DNA from 3 places in the Trinickia acidisoli genome. Region 2 is predicted to be linked to each of the others. Evidence: predicted binding sites of a transcription regulator. Region 2 holds the regulator's gene; each other region holds the start of a gene.

Region 1 (5,994 bases), 800 kb from region 2:
TGCTGATGAACCGCTCGAAGAGCATATTGCCGCGTGCCGGGTCCACCTCCGTAATACCGAGGCAATAGCAAACCGCCGAATTGGCGGCCGATCCGCGCCCCTGGCACAAGATGTTTTGACTGCGTGCATAGCGCACGATGTCGTAGACCGTCAGGAAATACGGTTCGTACTGCAGCTCGGCAATCAACGCGAGTTCGTGCTCCACCTGCTGCTGCACCGCGTGCGGCATGCCGGCGGGAAAACGCTTCAATGCACCCGCGTAAGTCTCTTTCCGCAAGTAGGCAGTTGGCGTGAATCCTTCGGGTACGAGCTCGTCGGGATATTCGTACCGGAGCTCGCTGAGCGAGAACGTACAGCGGGACAAGACATTGATCGTCTCGTGCAACGCCTCGCCGGAGTAAAGATTGACGAGGCGCAGACGCGATCGCAAATGCTGCTCGGCATTCGGCGCGAGTTCGTAGCCGCATTCGTGCACGCTCTTGCCGACGCGAATGGCCGTCATCGTGTCTTGCAGCGGCTTGCGCGAGCGCACGTGCATGACGACGTGGCCGAGCGCGACGACCGGTATGCCCTGGCGGCGCGCGACATATTCAACCGCGCCGCGATGCATGTCGTCCATCGCCCGCTGATGTAGGACGAGCCCCACCCAGCCGCGGCCGGGAAAAGTTTCGTCGAGCCATTCGAGTTGCGCGGCAAGCGCCTCTTCCTTGGCCGGGAAATCGGGGACGAGAATTGCCAAGCAATCGGGCATCCCTCGCAAATACGCATATTCGGGTTCCGGCCGCGAGAGATCGTACGGCGTCAACCGATACTCGCCCTTCGGCGAGCGCGTGCGCGCGAGTGTGATGAGCTCCGCTAGATTGCCGTATCCCTCGCGATTTTGCGCGAGCAAGATGAGCCCGAACGACGGCGAACCGTCGGCATGGCACAAGCGAAAATACGAACCGATGACGAGCGGCAGCCCGACTTTCTTCGCGGCGTCGTGCGCGCGCACGACGCCCGCGAGCGAGCATTCGTCGGTCATCGCGATGCCCGCGTAGCCGAGCTGCGCCGCACGCTCGACGAGTTCCTGCGCGTGCGACGCGCCGTGCAGGAACGTGAAGTTGGAGAAGCAAAACAGCTCGGCGTACGCCGGCAGCCCATTGAAACCGGAACTCATCGCTCATCATCCGAATAAGCCGTGAAGAAACCAGCGCGGCCCTTCATCGGCATCGCGGCTGCTCACGCGTTCGCGGTAAATCCAGTAATAACTTTTGTCGTCGGCTTCGGCGACGAAGTAATCGCGCGTGACGAACTCACCGTCGAACCACCCGGCCTCGATACGTTCGGCCGGCGAAACAATGCGCAACGGCGATCCGTAAAACGGCCGATGCGCGCGCGTGAGCAAACGCACGGGCGTGGCGAGCATCCATGTCGGCCGCGGCAGCCCTTCGAGCAGCGGGCTCTTCGGATGAGACTCGCCAAGCGGGACCCATCGATTGGCCACCTCGGGCCGGTAATCGGCAACCGGCGCGGGACGCACCACGTTGTCTTCGCCGAGCCGCGCCACCAGCAACTCGAGCAAGCGCGCATGACTTTGCGCCGACCCGCCAGGCTCCGGAAAAAGCTGTTCGGTCGGCGCAGCGGCCGCTTCCACCTTCGAGGCATCGAGCCGCAAGGCGATCATCGGAGCCGCCAGTTCGATGCGATGCAAGCGTTCCTTCAGCAAACGCAGCAGATGCGTTTCCTGCCAGGTAGGCTCGCCGAGTGCAATCTCGATCGACGTCGGGGCTATCGCTTGCCGGCCCCGCTCGTGCTCGAGCGAAAACGTGACGGCCGTCACCGCCAACTGCTTGGCACAGAGCCAGCCGCACAACTGCACGATCAACCGATGAGCGGCATGCAATGCGCCATCCGCATGCTCGATGCGATCGGGCAATTCGAGGTACGCGGAAAACGTAGGGGGTAACGAGAGCCAATCGAAGAGTTCGGGCGCCGCGCCGAATGCGCGATCGAGCGAATCGAGCACGCGCTCGCCGCAGCGGCGCCGCAGCCCTGCGCGCGGCAAGCGGCGAACGTCGGCGATCGTCGCACAGCCCAGCCCGGCGAGCCAATCGGCGAACGGCCGCGCCTCCGGCACGGTGAGCATCGGTAACGGCGACAAGACGCGCTCGAGCGAGGCGAGCCGCATCACGCGCCGGCGGCCGTAGCGCGCCAGCAGCCATGCACCCTGCCCTGTCGGTGCGACGCCGATGCGCGCCGTGAAGCCGAGCGTGTCGAGAATCGCGCGCGCCTGACGGCACACTGCCCGCACCCCGCCAAAAAGCCTCAAGCTCGCCCCGATTTCCACGAGGACAGTCGCTTCATCGGCGAGCGCCACGTCGGGCGAAAACCGCATCAGCGACACGCCGACTTCACGCTGCGCCGCAGCCTCGCGCGCTGCGTCGCGCTCGTACATCACGGCATCGGCCAACAAGGTGAGCACGCCGCCGCGCTTCATGCCGAGACGGATGCCGGCCGCACGCGCCGCCGCATCGGCGATGACCACCTTGTCCTTCTCGAAGGCGACACTGCCGGCAGCAGGATCAGGCAGCCACTTCGGCCGAAAGACTTCGAGCGGCAGTTTCGGCAAGTGGACGGCGAGAAAGACGCGCATGGCGAGACCACAAAACGGGCGTAGGTTGAAGGGGAATCGACAATGGCTCCGCGCACAGGGGCCCTCGTCGCTTCACGATATCGACCATCAACCCTTCGGCCGACGGCCGCAGCGCCAGCCGCAGTAGCGCCGGCGACGCATCTTGTGCAACGGCCAGAGGACGCACCATCACGAATAACGTGTCGGCGGACTGCGCCGCCAAATGTAGACGCCGCAACGACGACGCCCGCGCATGCGACGCCCAAAAAATCAGCGCCCCGCAGCTTCCCGCCCGCAGGATTTGCTCGGCGGACCACAAGGCATCGGCCGTCTTGGACGCCTTGACATGCAGCAGACGATCGAGCGCCAACCCGATGTACTCGAGCCCCAAGCCGTTGGGCACCTGCGGCGGCTGCAGCAGCGCGACCGGTCGCTCGCCCAGCGCACTGAGCGCGGGTTGCAGCAGCCGCATTTCACCGATCCCCGCCTGCCGGACGAGCAAATCGACCAACGCGCCGAGTGGCCAGCCGCCGCCGGGTAACTCGGCCGACAGCGCGGGATACCCCGTTTCCACCACGTGTGTGCGCCCGCGCGCAAGCTGCGAGGCCCGCCACAGCGCCATTCCCCCCGAGCCGGGATACAGAGTTGAGTCGATTACGGCATCAAGACGACATGACACCTTATCGGACGGCGAGAACTGCTCGGAATTGCCGAAGGCGGGGTTCACAGGATCGCTCACCAAAAAATACTGTATAAATATACAGCAATTCTAGCTCGGGAGTTTCCGCTTGGGGGATCCATGACACAACGCTTGAACTCGGGCGTGCGTATCGCCGGCAAAGCGGGCCGGTCGCAGTTTCGACGGCAGGTCAAGAGCGACGATAGGCATTCCCCGACCTAAGCGCTGGTGTGATCCGCTCCACCCACCTCCTTGATGAAAGCGAGCAGGAGCGTGCTGAGCCGAACCGGCTGCTCCTGTTGGACCCAATGACCGGCGCCGTCGATCAGCTCGATGCCACCCATCCTCGTCGCCGCCTTCGTCCTCATAACATCGATCGCGCCCGGCGCCGAATAGGTGCCCCAATCGCTCTTCCCGCCGATGAAGAGCGATGGGACATCGATCGTCTTGCCCGAAAACAGGCGCAACTCAGCGTTGAGGTCAGGATCGGAATAGACGCGATAAGCCTGCAGAGCGCCTTGAAACCCAGTGCGGCCATACTCCTTCGCGTACACGCCAAGTTCCGGCTCGGTAAGCCATTTGCTGGCCAGGACCTCGGCGGCGGAAGGTTGGAATGGAGCGACGGTCTGGGGCATCGTCTTGCCGAGATTCATGACGTAATAGGTGGGCATTTGCGCAAGTTCTATGGCGGTTCGCGCCTTCAACGGATGCGGCTTATTTCCCGGCCAGTCAGCGCTCTTGACGTAGAAAAATGCACGAAGAAACGCGTGTAAACCTTGAGGGGGGTGCCACATGTCATAGTTCGCCTCCCGTGTGCTCAAGTATTGTTGGTAATACTCTCTCGGCGGATCGAGTGCCGCCAGCGCGGCCGCTAACTTTTGATTTTCAGTGTTCGGTTGAACCGACGATGCCTCGCTTTCCGCCGTGTCGAACGGAAGCGCCGGCGGACCTGGGAACGGGGCGCTCATCAACACCACCGAGGGAAAGACATCAGGTCGGGCTAGCGCGCAATAGGCCGCCACGGGCGAGCCGAGGTCGTGCCCGACGAGCATTGCCGTACGCCGATACCCCAACGCCGAAACCAATCCGAGGGCGTCACGCGTCATATTCAAGAGGCTGAAGGGCACTAGCGGGGCGTCATAGCCGTTCACCCAACCGGTGGTGCGGCCAAAACCCCGCTGGTCGGGCGCCACGACATGGTAGCCAGCGTCAGCCAGAATTGGGATCAGGTGTCGCCAGCCGTAAGCCAAATCCGGAAAGCCGTGCAGAAGCAGCACGAGCGGCCGGCCGGGGCTTTCGTAACCGGCTTCGAGAATATGGACATCGAGGCCGTTGACCCCATGGATCATGCGCGAGCGGACCCCCTTGGGAAGCGTTCCCTCGCCATATGGTGATGCGGTCAAATCAATTCCTCCTATCTTAGGATTGGGTAGAGGGGCATCGTCGGGCTTTTTCTATGGTGATCACCATACTATGGTGGTTACCATAGTAACGTCAAGCGAAACGTGTTATGTTCACGGCATGCCACGTAAGACTGACGCCCGCGCTCGCGCGATTGCCACGGCCGAACGACTGTTTCGCATCCAAGGCTACACTGCGACTGGATTGATCCAGATCCTTGAAGAAAGCGGTGCGCCTAAAGGATCGTTCTACTTTCACTTTCCCCGCGGCAAGGTACAGCTCGCAGAAGAAGCAATCGATCATTACGTTGCGAGTCGAATTGCTGTTTTGCGGAATATCTCGGCGAATACGACGGGTGATGCTCTGAATTTTGTTCATCAGATTTTCGGCACATTCGCGGCCGAAATGGTCGCCTCTGATTTCCAGTACGGATGTCTAATGCAAAATCTGGCGAATGAGTTGCCCGCGCTCGACGCTGAGCTGACCAAACGGGTAGCGCGCGGATTTGTTGATTCGACCGAGATTGTTGCGGAGCATTTTAGGGGGTGCGGTTTCGCCCCCGCGCGCGCATCCGCTACCGCGGCCGCATTGGTAGCGGCCCTCGAAGGCGCACGAACGATCGCCCGCCTGGAACGTACGCCGGCTATATTCGAGGCGCTGGCGGATGTCAGTGTTCAGAGGTGGGCCGCCCCCGAGGGGTGATCTGGGTCCAATGCGCTCGCTCGGGCGTGGAAAGTCGATCCGGACGCCGTAGCGATAGGGGAAAACCGTAGCGACGGATGGACGCATCTGGCACGAACGGAAGTGGCAAGCATCGGCAACGGCAAACTCCGCATATCCAGACAGGGGCTTACACGCGATCGCCCGCCTCTGAACTGGAACTTTTTACGCCTGTCCCAATTTGGTGCGTCGGTCACGTCCGCGCCACGACATTTCGTAAAACTTAGTACTCCTCATATCGCCGCACCGCCCTTCACTACGAAATGCCAAGCGGCGCTGGCCGAATGCCGTCAATAGAATCGTCTGGGGATACGGTAGCGTCGCCTGCAGCCAAACCGATCCGCGCACCGCCCCCATTCGCGCCCCCTCGCAAGCAGTCCGGCGCCGTAAACGTTCCAAAAACAACGATAGATAGGAATCCCCATGTCATCCCTCGACGTGGTCGAAGAACGCGAAGATCTGCAACGCTCGTCGGCGCCGGCCTCCCAGCCGGCGTCTCGGCTCAAGCCGCGCGCGCAATGCGAAGTTCGCTACATCGACGAAATGGACGTGACCCCGCTCGTGCGTGCCGACGAGACCG
Region 2 (5,994 bases):
CGACGAGCGGCCAAGTAGCGGCGACGACGAACGGCGTCGCGCTCGTGTGCGGCCGCACGGCGGCGCGTTGGAACTCGACGCGGCCGTCTTGCACCCAGCCGAGCGCACCGATCTCCGGCGAGTGGAACGCATCCACGGCATAGGTGCTCGTCTTGACGACGTCGCGCGCGCTATGGATTCGATTGTTGAATGCGACGAGCACACCTTGTCCGCGCGCGGCGCGCGAGCCGGCGACAGTGACCGCGCCGAGCAGATTCAGCGGCCCGTCGGCCGAAAGCGCCGACGACGGCCGCATCGCCGCGGTCATCACGACCGGCTTGTCGGTCTTGACCGTCAGATGCAGCGCATACGCCGTTTCCTCGAGCGTGTCGGTGCCATGCGTGACGACGATGCCGTCGATGTCCTCGCGTGCGGCCAACGCCGCAATGCGCTCGGCAAGCGTCGTCCACAGCGCGAGGTCGAGATCCTTGCTGTCGATGCTCGCGACTTGTTCGGCTTCGATGCGGGCAATCTGCGCGAGTGCCGGCACGGCCGCCAGCAACCGATCGACGCCGACGACGCCGGCTTGATAGCCGGACGTCTGGGCGGCATCGGCGGCGGAGCCGGCGATCGTGCCGCCGGTCGCGAGCACGGCAATACGCGGCAGCGCCGCGGGGGAATTGGAAAAATGAGTCGTGGTCATGGGCGCCATTCTAACCGCGCCGATCGTGGCGATCGAGCGGGCGAACGCTCGCCCTCGCCCGCGCTTTCGCTATGCGGCCTCGCGCAACTGCCCTGCCATGCCCGCTTCGGACAACTGCGGGGCGAACATTTCGATGAAGCGATAAGCGTACGCGCGCATGAACGCGCCCTTGCGCAAGCCCACGCGCGTCGTGCTGCCTTCGAATAAATGCTGCGTATCGAGCGCGACGAGTTCGGCATCGCGCTTCGGATCGTAGGCCATCGCGGCGACGATGCCGACGCCCATCCCGAGCTCGACGTAAGTCTTGATGACGTCCGCATCGATCGCGGTCAGCACGACGTCGGGCAGCGTGCCCACCTTGGCGAACGACGCGTCGATATGCGAGCGCCCCGTGAAATCGCGATCGTAGGTCACGATCGGATAGTCGGCGACATCCTCGAGCGTGACGCGCGCGCGGCTGGCGAGCGGATGGTGCTTCGGCACGACGACGACGTGGTGCCACGAATAGCACGGAAACGTGAGGATGTCGGGGAAGCGATCGAGCGCTTCGGTCGAGATCGCGATGTCGGCCTCGCCGTCGATGAGCATCTGCGCGATCTGCTGCGGATTGCCTTGCCGCAGCGCGAGCTGCACCTTCGGAAACGCTCGCGTGAACTCACGCACCACTTTGGGCAGCGCATAACGCGCCTGCGTATGCGTCGTCGCGACCACGAGATGGCCCGTGTCCTCGTCGGCATATTGCCTGGCGACGCGGCGCATGTTCTCCGCGTCGAGCAACATGCGCTCGATCAGTTGATGCACGGCCTTGCCAGGCTCCGTCAACCCCGTGAGCCGCTTGCCGCGACGCACGAAGATGTCGACGCCGAGTTCGTCCTCGAGATCTTTGATCTGCTTGGACACGCCCGACTGCGAGGTAAACAACGCATTGGCCACCTCGGTCAGATTCAAATTGCGGCGCACCGCTTCGCGCACGAAGCGCAACTGCTGGAAGTTCATGCGAGCGTCTCTCTTCGACAGGGGTTGGGTCATCGATCGTCGCGATGCGGCATGGGCCACGCTGCCGCTCGAGGTTCGCGCTGGGCGGATCTGCCGACTGCCGGCACGCACGTCCCGCGCGCGTCCGAACATGGCTTCCGGCACCCGCCTCGTCCGATGTCTTTTTGTTAGGGCCGGCCCAGTCTAGGCGATGCCGCTTATTCCATGAACAAATAAATCCTCATTTTTTAATGCCGATTTCTGCTAAAGGCGACGTGGGGTCGCAACAACAGGGTTGAAATTCTCTCGATACTGTATAAAAATACAGGCACCTGTCTATCCATACAGTGACGCCCATGACCAAACTCACCGCCCGGCAGCAGCAGGTTTACGATTTGATCCGCCATTCGATCGAGCACAGCGGCTTTCCGCCCACGCGCGCCGAAATCGCGGCGGGGCTCGGCTTTTCCTCGGCCAATTCGGCCGAGGAACATCTGCGAGCGCTGGCGCGCAAGGGCGTGATCGAGTTGGCGGCCGGCGCATCGCGGGGCATCCGGCTGGTGGCGTCCGACGACATGCCGCATCAGTTCACGTTGCCACATCCGGCATTGATGCAGTTGTCTCTGCCGCTCGTGGGCCGCGTCGCGGCCGGTAGCCCCATCCTCGCGCAGGAGCACATCTCGCAGCACTATGCGTGCGACCCGGCGCTCTTTTCGAGCAAGCCCGACTACCTGTTGAAGGTACGCGGCCTGTCGATGCGCGACGCCGGCATTCTCGACGGCGATTTGCTCGCCGTGCAACGACGCAGCGAAGCGAACGACGGGCAAATCATCGTTGCGCGGCTCGGCGACGACGTCACGGTCAAGCGCCTAAAGCGGCGCCCGAACGGGATCGAGCTCATCGCCGAGAACCCCGATTACGAGAACATCTTCGTTGCGGCCGACAGCGCCGACTTCGCGCTCGAAGGCATTGCGGTCGGCCTGATTCGCTCGACCGAATTCTGACTCTGAACACCGTCTGAACACGTTTGGGAGACGCCATGGATCGCCTTGCCCGCCTCATGCCTTTTCGCACCTTCGGCCGCCTGCGCCACTTGCGCGGTCTCGTTGCCTGCCCACCGCTCGAGGCAGTCGCCCCGAGCCCTGCGCGGCAAAACGACAACGCGTCGCTTGCGGGCATGCAGCCTGCCGCGCTGCCCGCATTCGCTCGCGTGTCGCTCAATAGCGCGTTGCATGCGGAGCCGGCGCGACGAGCACCCGTGCGCGTCTATCATGGCGCGTCGCGCGTCATCCTCGTCGGCACGATCGACGCAGTATGCAAAATGATCGATCGATGCATCGACGACGAACGTGCCGGCGCACCGGCCCCACGGTGGGGTTAATCGTTTTTCGCGTGGTAAGCGCGCTGCTTGCACCGGCAACGCTGCACACACGATAGCGACGGCTCGAGGCGTCGAATGTGTGTCGACGAATGTGTGTCGAATGCGCGGCCAACGTTGCCTATCCTCGCGAGATCGCCATTTTTGGTAGGGATCGTTTTCGCGTAGTCTCTGTCGATTAGCATTGGACATCGACAAAGGCCTCCGTCTCATGACAACTGAAAACCGCTCCAACGCCCGAAAACCGCTGGCAGCCGCCGTCGTGGTGGGCGCCGTGATCATTGTGGTCGCCCTGGCCGTCTTCGCTTACGCATCGCCCTACCTCGTGTTGAGCAAGCTGCGCGATGCCGTGCAGGCACGCGACGCGCAAACGATCGATCGCTACGTCGACTATCCGGCGCTGCGAACGAGCCTCAAGCAACAAGTGACCCAGATGTTGAGTCAGCGAGTCGATACGGAAAAGCTCCAGCATCCGCTTGCCGCGCTCGGCGCGCTCGTCGGCATGGCGCTCGTCAATCCGCTCGTCGATGCGTATGCCACGCCCGATGGCGTCGCAGCCTTGCTCGAAGGGCTGCCGCCGCAAGGGAAACCAGGCGAGACGCCGCCGCCTGTCGGCGAGGAGCAACCACAGCCAGTGCAGCCGGCGCAAGAAGCGCCCTCGGCACCTGCTTCGGCTTCGGAACAAACGGCTGCGGCGCCCGCCAAGGGCAGCGCCGGCTATCGAGACATGAGCACGTTTGCCGTCACCTATACGCGCGACACCGACACCCCGCCCTACAGCATCGTCTTTCATCGCCGCGGGTGGTTCTCGTGGCAACTCGATGCCGTCGAACTCGCGCCATAGCGCGCGGTCAGCCCACCCGCGCGCAGTCGAGAGCGTCGACTTGACCGGCCGAGAGCGAGGCGAAGGCAAGGCATAGCTGCGTGCAGCGCGGCGAAGCCGGTCCTTCCGCGCGCTTAGCCGCCTGGACCGCCGGCATGCGCCATGGCCGCAGCCATGCTGGCGTCCTCTTGCTCGTGCGGTGCCGAAACCGCAACGAGGATGCTGCACGAAACGCGGTCGAGAAGCTGCGTGTTGCCGGCCCCCATCCACCATCGCGACAGCCCGCTGCGTGCGCGATGGCCGACGACAATGAGGTCGACTTTTAGCTGATCGGCAAGATTGGTAATTTCGTCGATCGGATGGCCGAACGCAAAGTGCCCGTGCGCTTGTACGCCACGCTCCGTCAGCCAATCGACGCCTTCCTGCAGGATTTCCCGCGCGGCGTCCTCGAAACGGCCGCACGCAACGTCCGTCAGGAGCCCAGCGCTTTGGGCAATGCTCGTACGCATGTCGACGACGGACAGCAAGTGCGTTTCCGCCTTCAGGTCGAGCGCGAGGTCGGCACCGCATCGCAACGCTTTGCGGCCCTCGCGCGAGCCGTCATAGCACAATAGGATTTTTTTGTAGCTTGCCATCATGGCCTCCCAGCCCGCGCGAATCGCGGTTCTTCATTTCAATCATGGTGCGCCGCAGTTGGACTGACAAGGCTAGGAAAACGCCTAGCCCGCCCTCGTCTCTATGCGCATGCACCACGGCGGCGAAAGCGTGCGTCGCTGCGTTGCACCACCGGGCGGCGCCACACTAGCACCACGCCGGCACGAAGCGCGAACGCGCGATGCAATAGAATGATCGCCTTCGGCCTAGAACCTTGGTGCGGTGCGTCTCGTTCGTCCTCATGTCCAATAACGCCATCGAATTTCGCGACGTGGTGAAGCACTATGGCGATAAAGCCGTCGTCGACGGCTTGTCGTTTCACGTCCGTGCCGGCGAATGCTTCGGCCTACTCGGCCCCAATGGCGCGGGCAAAACCACCACGCTGAAGATGCTGCTCGGCCTCGTCGAGCCCGACTGCGGAGCGATCGCGCTATGCGGGCAAAGCATTCCGTCCGGCGCCCGCTTCGCGCGCCAGCGAGTCGGGGTCGTCCCACAGTTCGACAATCTCGACCCCGATTTCAGCGTACGAGAAAATCTGCTCGTGTTCGGCCGCTACTACGGTTTATCGCCGAGCAAAACCCGCGCCATGGTTCCGGATCTGCTTGAATTCGCACGCCTGGAAAGCAAAGCCGACGCGCGCGTCGGCGAGCTTTCCGGCGGCATGAGACGCCGTCTGACGCTCGCTCGCGCGTTGATCAACGATCCCGACGCGCTGATTCTCGACGAGCCGACGACCGGCCTCGACCCACAGGCGCGCCATTTGATCTGGGATCGATTGCGGTCGCTGCTCGCGCGGGGCAAGACGATCCTGCTGACAACGCATTTCATGGAAGAAGCGGAGCGGCTCTGCGATCGGCTGTGCATCATCGAGGAGGGGCGCAAAATCGCCGAGGGGGCGCCGAGCGCATTGGTGGCGAAGGAAATCGGCTGCGACGTCATCGAAGTCTACGGTCCCGATCCGGCGACGTTGCGCGACGAACTCGCGCCGTTCGCGACCCGTACCGAGATCAGCGGCGAAACGCTATTTTGTTACGTCCGGGACCCGGCGCCGGTCAACGAGCGTCTGGCGGGCCGCTCGGGCTTGCGGTACGTGCACCGCCCGGCCAATCTCGAAGACGTGTTTCTGCGGCTGACGGGACGTGAAATGCAGGATTGACCCGCTCCACCCCGATGCAACGGACGTTGCACCGCCGCCGCTTCGAAAGCAGGCAGGTGCCAAAGACGATGCTTACCGCATCAAAGTACGATGCGCACGACGGTTGAGAGAACGAAAGATGGATGCCCCTCCTTACGATACGCGCGGGCGGGCGCGCGACACCGCCAAAACCGAGCGCGCGAGCCGCTGGCGGCTTGCGCTGCCGGCCAACGCAACGAACTGGATCGCGGTTTGGCGACGCAACTATCTCGTTTGGCGCAAGCTGGCGGCGGCGTCGATGCTAGGCAATCTGGCCGATCCGATGATCTACCTGTTCGGCTTAGGCT
Region 3 (5,994 bases), 640 kb from region 2:
CGCCAATAGGGCGTCAGCGGCGCAGCTTGAAGTCGATCTCGAGCGGCCGCCCTTCCAGCGACAGCGTCGCGCGCGCCGCCGGCGTGCGCGCGACGATCTTGCCGCGCCGCACGACCGCCAAGCGCGTAGCTCGCAATCGAATCGCTTCGATCGGGTCACGCGCATCGAGCACGACGCAGTCGGCGCGGCAGCCCGGCGCGATCCCGTAGCCCTCCAAGCCTAGAATGCGAGCCGCGTTCACCGTCACCGCATCGAGCGCGGCCCGCATCGCATCGACGCCCGTCATTTGCGCGACATGCAAGCCCATGTGCGCCACCTCGAGTATATCGGCCGAGCCCAGGCTGTACCACGGATCCATCACGCAATCGTGGCCGAATGCGACGTCGATGCCGGCCGCCAGCATCTCCGGCACACGCGTCATGCCGCGCCGCTTCGGGTAGGTATCGGCGCGCCCTTGAAGCGTGATGTTGATGAGCGGATTGGCGATCGCGGCCACGCCCGACTCGCGCATCAACGGCAGCAGCTTGCTGACGTAGTAGTTGTCCATCGAGTGCATCGAGGTGAGATGCGAGCCGGCCACGCGGCCGCCGAGCCCGAGGCGATACGCCTGCGCACACAGCGTTTCGATATGGCGCGAGAGCGGATCGTCCGACTCGTCGCAATGCATATCGACGGGCAGCCCCTTCTGAGCGGCGAATTCGCAGAGCAGCCGAATCGATTCGGCGCCGTCAGCCATCGTCCGTTCGAAATGCGGGATACCGCCGACGACGTCGACACCCATCGCCACCGCCCGCTTCAAGTTCTCGAACGCGCCCGCCGAGCGCAGCAAGCCGTCCTGCGGAAACGCCACGAGTTGCAAGTCGAGATACGGCGCAACGCGGCGCTTGACCTCGAGCAGCGCTTCGACGGCGAGCAAGCGCGGATCGCAGACATCGACGTGCGAGCGAATCGCGAGCAGCCCACGCGCGACGGCCCAATCGCAATACTGCAGCGCACGCTCGATCAGCGCCTCTTGTGTCAGATGCGGCTTGAGTTCGCCCCATAGCGCGATGCCTTCGAGCAACGTGCCCGACGCGTTCACGCGCGGCAACCCATAAGAGAGCGTGGCGTCGAGATGAAAATGCGCGTCGACGAACGGCGGCGCAACGAGCGAGCCCGCGGCGTCGATCTCCTGCCCTGCCGCCGCCACAAGATTCGGCTCGACAGCGACGATGCGCCCACCGTCGATCGCGATATCGACGGGCGCGTCGCGTCCCGCGACATGAGTGATCAATGCGGCGTGGCGGATGATGAGATCCATCGAGGGCTCCTCGGATAATGGGGGCGCCGCCGGCCCGATCGACGACATACGCGGCGAGAGGCGTGCTGTGCCGATTCTAGCGAGCCGCGCCGCTTTCCTCATCCTGCTCGTCGTCGAACAGCGGAAACTGTGCTCCATCGACGGCATCGTCCTCCTCGAGGCGCACGCCGACGCCTAGCAAGCGCACCGGACGATCACGGCGTGCGAAGCCTTTCTCCAACAAGGCGATGAAGGTAGGCAAATCGGTGGCATCGGCCGCGCATTCGACCGTCGTACGCTGAAAATCCGCGAAGCGGATCTTGACGTAAAGCTTGCGAATCGCAGCGCTGGCCCCAACGCGCGCAATGCGCGCATCGAGTTGCTCGGCTAGTTGCCGGATCTCGGCCGTGCAGGCATCGAGCGTTCGCAAGTCGGTCACATAAGTTGTCTCGACGCTGATCGACTTGCGCTCCTGATCGGGCTCCACCATCCGATGATCGATGCCGCGCGACAGATCGTGGAGCCTACGGCCGAACGCGCCGAAGCGTTGATGCAAATCGACGAGCGACCATTCGCGCAGATCGCGGCACGTAACGATGCCGAGCTTTTCGAGTTTCGCGGCCGTCACCTTACCGACCCCGAAGATCTTGCGTACCGGCAACGCCGCGACGAATGCGTCGACCTCGTGGGGACGCACGACGAACAAACCGTCGGGCTTGTTCCAGTCGGACGCGATCTTCGCGACGAATTTGTTCGGCGCGACGCCGGCCGATACCGTAACGCCCACCGTTTCGCGCACGCGCTCGCGGATTTCCGCGGCCATCAGCGTCGCGCTGCCCTTGCAGCGCGACGCCGTCGTGACATCGAGATAGGCTTCGTCGAGCGAGAGCGGCTCCACGAAGGGCGTGTAGTCGCGGTAGATCGCCATGATCTGCCGCGAAGCGATGCGGTACTTCTCCATCGCGGAGGGCAAGATCAAGAGTTCGGGACACTTGCGCATCGCGAGCGCCGACGACATCGCCGAATGCACCCCAAAGCCGCGCGCCTCGTAGTTGCAGGTGGCAATGACGCCGCGTTGCTCGGGGCGACCGCCGACGGCAAGCGGCCGGCCGCGCAAGCTCGGATCGTCGCGCATCTCCACGGATGCGTAGAAGCAATCGCAATCGCAGTGGATGATTTTGCGGGCGAGCGAGCCCTCCGTGCCAAACGGCGCGAGAGTGGGAGCGGGGAAAGAGGAGGCGCGCGTGCTCAAGGTGAGCATTACTGTACAAAAACACAGTGTTTATTTCAAGCGGCACGTGAGGCGCAGAAGAACGCGACGGCATCGCTTGTACGTGCTTGGTTGCAGCCGCCGACGGGCACCATAGGCGCAGCGCCATGGCTCCATGCGGAGCTACCGCCCAAGAAAGCAAAAAGCCCCGACTTCGCTATGAAATCGAGGCTTGTGCCTGAAACTTGGTTGCGGGGGTAGGATTTGAACCTACGACCTTCGGGTTATGAGCCCGACGAGCTGCCAGACTGCTCCACCCCGCGTCAGAGAAATAGAGTATATGACACTCTGTACGCTGCGTCAAACAATACTGTCGACGACGAGGCGCCCTCCCCCGCCGCCCGATGCTGCCGCCATCAACCCGACTCAGCGTTTTTGATTCTATCCAATCGCGGATTAAATAGATTGCGACGCTAACTTCTTCGCTACAGTCGCAATATCGTGCGCAACGGTACCAACCGTTCGGCGCGCTGCGCCGACTGTCGGCACAGGTTCGCGGGATGACCGACTCATGTTTCGCCGCATCGAACGTTATGGAGAATCGCATGGCCGAAAGACAGCTCGAGCACGTAGGCAATTTCGGCGCAAGGCCGTCTTTCAAGGCATTGGGCCCCGACATCGAGAAGATCCTCGACTCGCGGGCTTGGGCCTTCGTCAATCGCTACGGTACGTTGATTCTGTTCTTCCTGCTCTGGCAGGTTGCCAGCTCTCACGGCTGGCTCAATCCGGCCGTGATTCCACCCGTCGACACGATTCTGCACGCGGTGTTTACCGCGCTGATCAACGGCACACTGCTGGGCGACCTCTCGATCAGCCTGCAGCGAGCCGGCATCGCTTTCGCGGCGGCCGTCGTCGTGTCCGTCCCGCTCGGCCTACTGATGGGTACGTTCACGCGGATCGAATATGCGATCGATCCGATCCTGCAGATGTTCCGTCAGACCTCGGCGCTCGCGGTCTATCCGGTTTTCATTCTGCTGATGGGTCTCGGGGAGACATCGAAGGTCTTCGTCATTTTCTGGGCGACGGTATTTCCACTGCTGATGAATACGATATCCGGCGTCAAGCAGGTCGATCGCCGCCTCATCGAGATGGCAAGCATGTTCGGCGCATCGAAATTGCAGATTTTCCGCCGCGTAACGTTGCCGGGTGCGATTCCACCGATTTTCGTCGGCCTACGGCTGAGCGCCGGGACAGCGCTGCTGATGCTGGTGGCGGCGGAAATGATCGGAGCCAATCAAGGGCTCGGCTTCAAGGTCATGCAGGCTCAGTACAACTTTCAAATCCCGTTGATGTTCGGTGCGATCGTCCTGCTCGCCGGGCTCGGCTTGCTCAGCAACTACGCGCTGCTCTTCCTGCAAAGAAGAATATGTAAATGGGTCGATGCCAAGGATATCGGTTGAATCCGGTACCTGCCACCGCCGCGGCACCACGGCGCCTCTGGCGTAACCGTTCTTAGATCTTCATTCGCAAGACCCTATTGGAGTGATAACCCGATGGCGCATGGATTCAAAAATTCACTCATCCATCAGTTAGGACTACTGATCATTGGATTGACTACCGCGGCAAGTGCATGCGCCGCAGCGCCGGCGCCCGCGGCGGCCCCGCACGGCGTCACCGTGATCCGCTACTTGCGCACATCCGGCACGATCGATGCCAGCGAGATTGCCGCGGCGAAAGGCTGGTTGCAGGCCGACGGCGTCAGGCTCGAATCGACGGGCTTCTCGCAAGGCGGTCCGGAAAATCTGTTCGCGCTGGCGGCCGGTTCGGTCGACATGGCGGGTGCCGCGAATGCGGCCGTGCTCAATGCGATATCCAACGGTAACGACATCATCGCCGTCAAACCAGGCTTCGGCGTCAGCCCAACGGCCAACAGCAAATTCTATGTACTGGCAAAGAGCCCGATTACCAAGCCGAGCGACCTGATCGGGAAAACCATCGCCGTGAATACGCTGGGCGCCCATCTCGACTACACGGTGCGCGAGTATCTGAGGATTCACAACATTGCGCAAAACGCAGTGAAACTCGTCGTGGTGCCCGGGCCGCAGTTGGAACAAACGCTTCGTTCAGGGCAGGTCGACGTTGCCGCTGTCGGGGAATGGCAAGCGGTCTTCGCAGGCAAGCTCGAAGCCGACGGCGGCGTGCGCGTGCTGCTCGACGACTATCAAGTGCTGGGCAACATTACATTGGGCTACGACGTGATGCGCAAATCGTTCGTCGCCGCTCACGCAGCGGCCGTTCGCGCCTTCGTCAGCGATTCCGCGCGAGCAGCGGACTGGGCCACCGAGCATCCCGACGACGCGAAGAAACTGATTGCGCAATTGCTCAAGGAACGCGGGGAGAATCCGACGCTGGCCAGTTACTGGCCGGGCTTCGGGCTGAGGCAGCATGCGCTTATGACCGATCACGACGCGCAATTCTGGCTTGACGTCTTCGAGCGGGAGGGAAAGCTGCGCAAGGGGCAGCTATCGGTCAGCGGCGTCCAAACGAATCAATACAACAGCTACGCGCAGCAATAGAGGAGCACGGCATGATGTCGATTGGCGAGGCACCTCACAAGCTGCAGATCAACAACCTAAGCAAATCGTTCGGCATCAACGGCGCCTCCGTGGCGGTGCTGAAAAACATCGACCTCGACATCTCGGCGGGCGAATTCATTGTCATCGTGGGCGCCAGCGGATCGGGCAAGACGACCCTGTTGCGGATCCTCGCCGGACTGGAAAAAGGCGACCGCGGCACCGTCAAGGTCGACGGCAAGGTCGTGACCGGTGTCGGTCGCGAGCGAGCGATGGTTTTTCAGGAACCGCGCCTGCTGCCGTGGTTGACGGTCGAATCGAACATCGCTTTCGGCCTGGAACTGCAGCAGTGTTCCGGTGAAGCGCTGCGCGAGAAGGTGGGTGAATATTTGCAGCTCGTGGGACTCGAGAATTTCCGCGATGCTTATCCGAGCCAGTTGTCGGGCGGCATGGCGCAGCGCGTGGGCATCGCACGGGCGCTTGCGATCAACCCCGATATCTTGCTGCTCGACGAGCCGTTCGGCGCGCTGGATGCCATGAAGAAAATATCCCTGCAGCGAGAGCTGGAGCGCATCTGGCTCGACGAGCAGGTCACGATGGTGATGGTGACGCACGATATCGAAGAAGCCGTTTATCTGGCGGACAAGGTCGTGGTGATGACGGGCGCCGACGCGAGTGCGCCATTCAATATCGTTCCCGTGGATTTGCCGCGCCCGCGCGATCGAGGCAGCCCCGCGTTCGTTCGCCTGAGGGAAACGTTGCTGCAGGAATTCAAGTTCGATATCCACAATTGATCAATGCCAGGACAAGCCGATGACCGACACAAAACGACAAATCAAGCTGGGTGCGTTTCTGATGCAAACCGGCCACCATATCGCGGCATGGCGGCACCCGGACACGCATGCGAGCGGCGGACTCGATTTCGCCCACTA

What was found. The regulator LexA, encoded in region 2, represses DNA repair genes until DNA is damaged. The targets are predictions, from matches to a motif close to ACTGTATNNNNATACAGT.
Region 1: imuA (translesion DNA synthesis-associated protein ImuA) is a predicted target of LexA. The motif match lies at 3,362-3,379, and genes of this name have one in related genera.
Region 3: dinB (DNA polymerase IV) is a predicted target of LexA. The motif match lies at 2,542-2,559, and genes of this name have one in related genera.

Annotation. Positions count from the first base shown of each region.
Region 1 covers NZ_JAFLRG010000001.1:1,440,747-1,446,740, reverse strand. The annotation lists gene J3485_RS06740 (error-prone DNA polymerase) at 1-1,159, opposite strand, end outside; gene J3485_RS06735 (Y-family DNA polymerase) at 1,166-2,635, opposite strand; gene imuA (translesion DNA synthesis-associated protein ImuA) at 2,565-3,236, opposite strand; gene J3485_RS06725 (alpha/beta fold hydrolase) at 3,512-4,642, opposite strand; gene J3485_RS06720 (TetR/AcrR family transcriptional regulator) at 4,815-5,396, shown strand; gene J3485_RS06715 (helix-turn-helix transcriptional regulator) at 5,838-5,994, shown strand, end outside.
Region 2 covers NZ_JAFLRG010000001.1:2,237,448-2,243,441, forward strand. The annotation lists gene J3485_RS10270 (asparaginase) at 1-691, opposite strand, end outside; gene J3485_RS10275 (CysB family HTH-type transcriptional regulator) at 752-1,678, opposite strand; gene lexA (transcriptional repressor LexA) at 2,014-2,661, shown strand; gene J3485_RS10285 (hypothetical protein) at 2,697-3,038, shown strand; gene J3485_RS10290 (DUF2939 domain-containing protein) at 3,247-3,879, shown strand; gene J3485_RS10295 (universal stress protein) at 3,993-4,493, opposite strand; gene nodI (nodulation factor ABC transporter ATP-binding protein NodI) at 4,754-5,668, shown strand; gene nodJ (ABC transporter permease) at 5,787-5,994, shown strand, end outside.
Region 3 covers NZ_JAFLRG010000001.1:1,592,813-1,598,806, reverse strand. The annotation lists gene J3485_RS07455 (amidohydrolase family protein) at 14-1,300, opposite strand; gene dinB (DNA polymerase IV) at 1,377-2,540, opposite strand; tRNA gene J3485_RS07445 (tRNA-Met) at 2,736-2,812, opposite strand; gene J3485_RS07440 (ABC transporter permease) at 3,095-3,949, shown strand; gene J3485_RS07435 (ABC transporter substrate-binding protein) at 4,043-5,065, shown strand; gene J3485_RS07430 (ABC transporter ATP-binding protein) at 5,077-5,856, shown strand; gene J3485_RS07425 (LLM class flavin-dependent oxidoreductase) at 5,876-5,994, shown strand, end outside.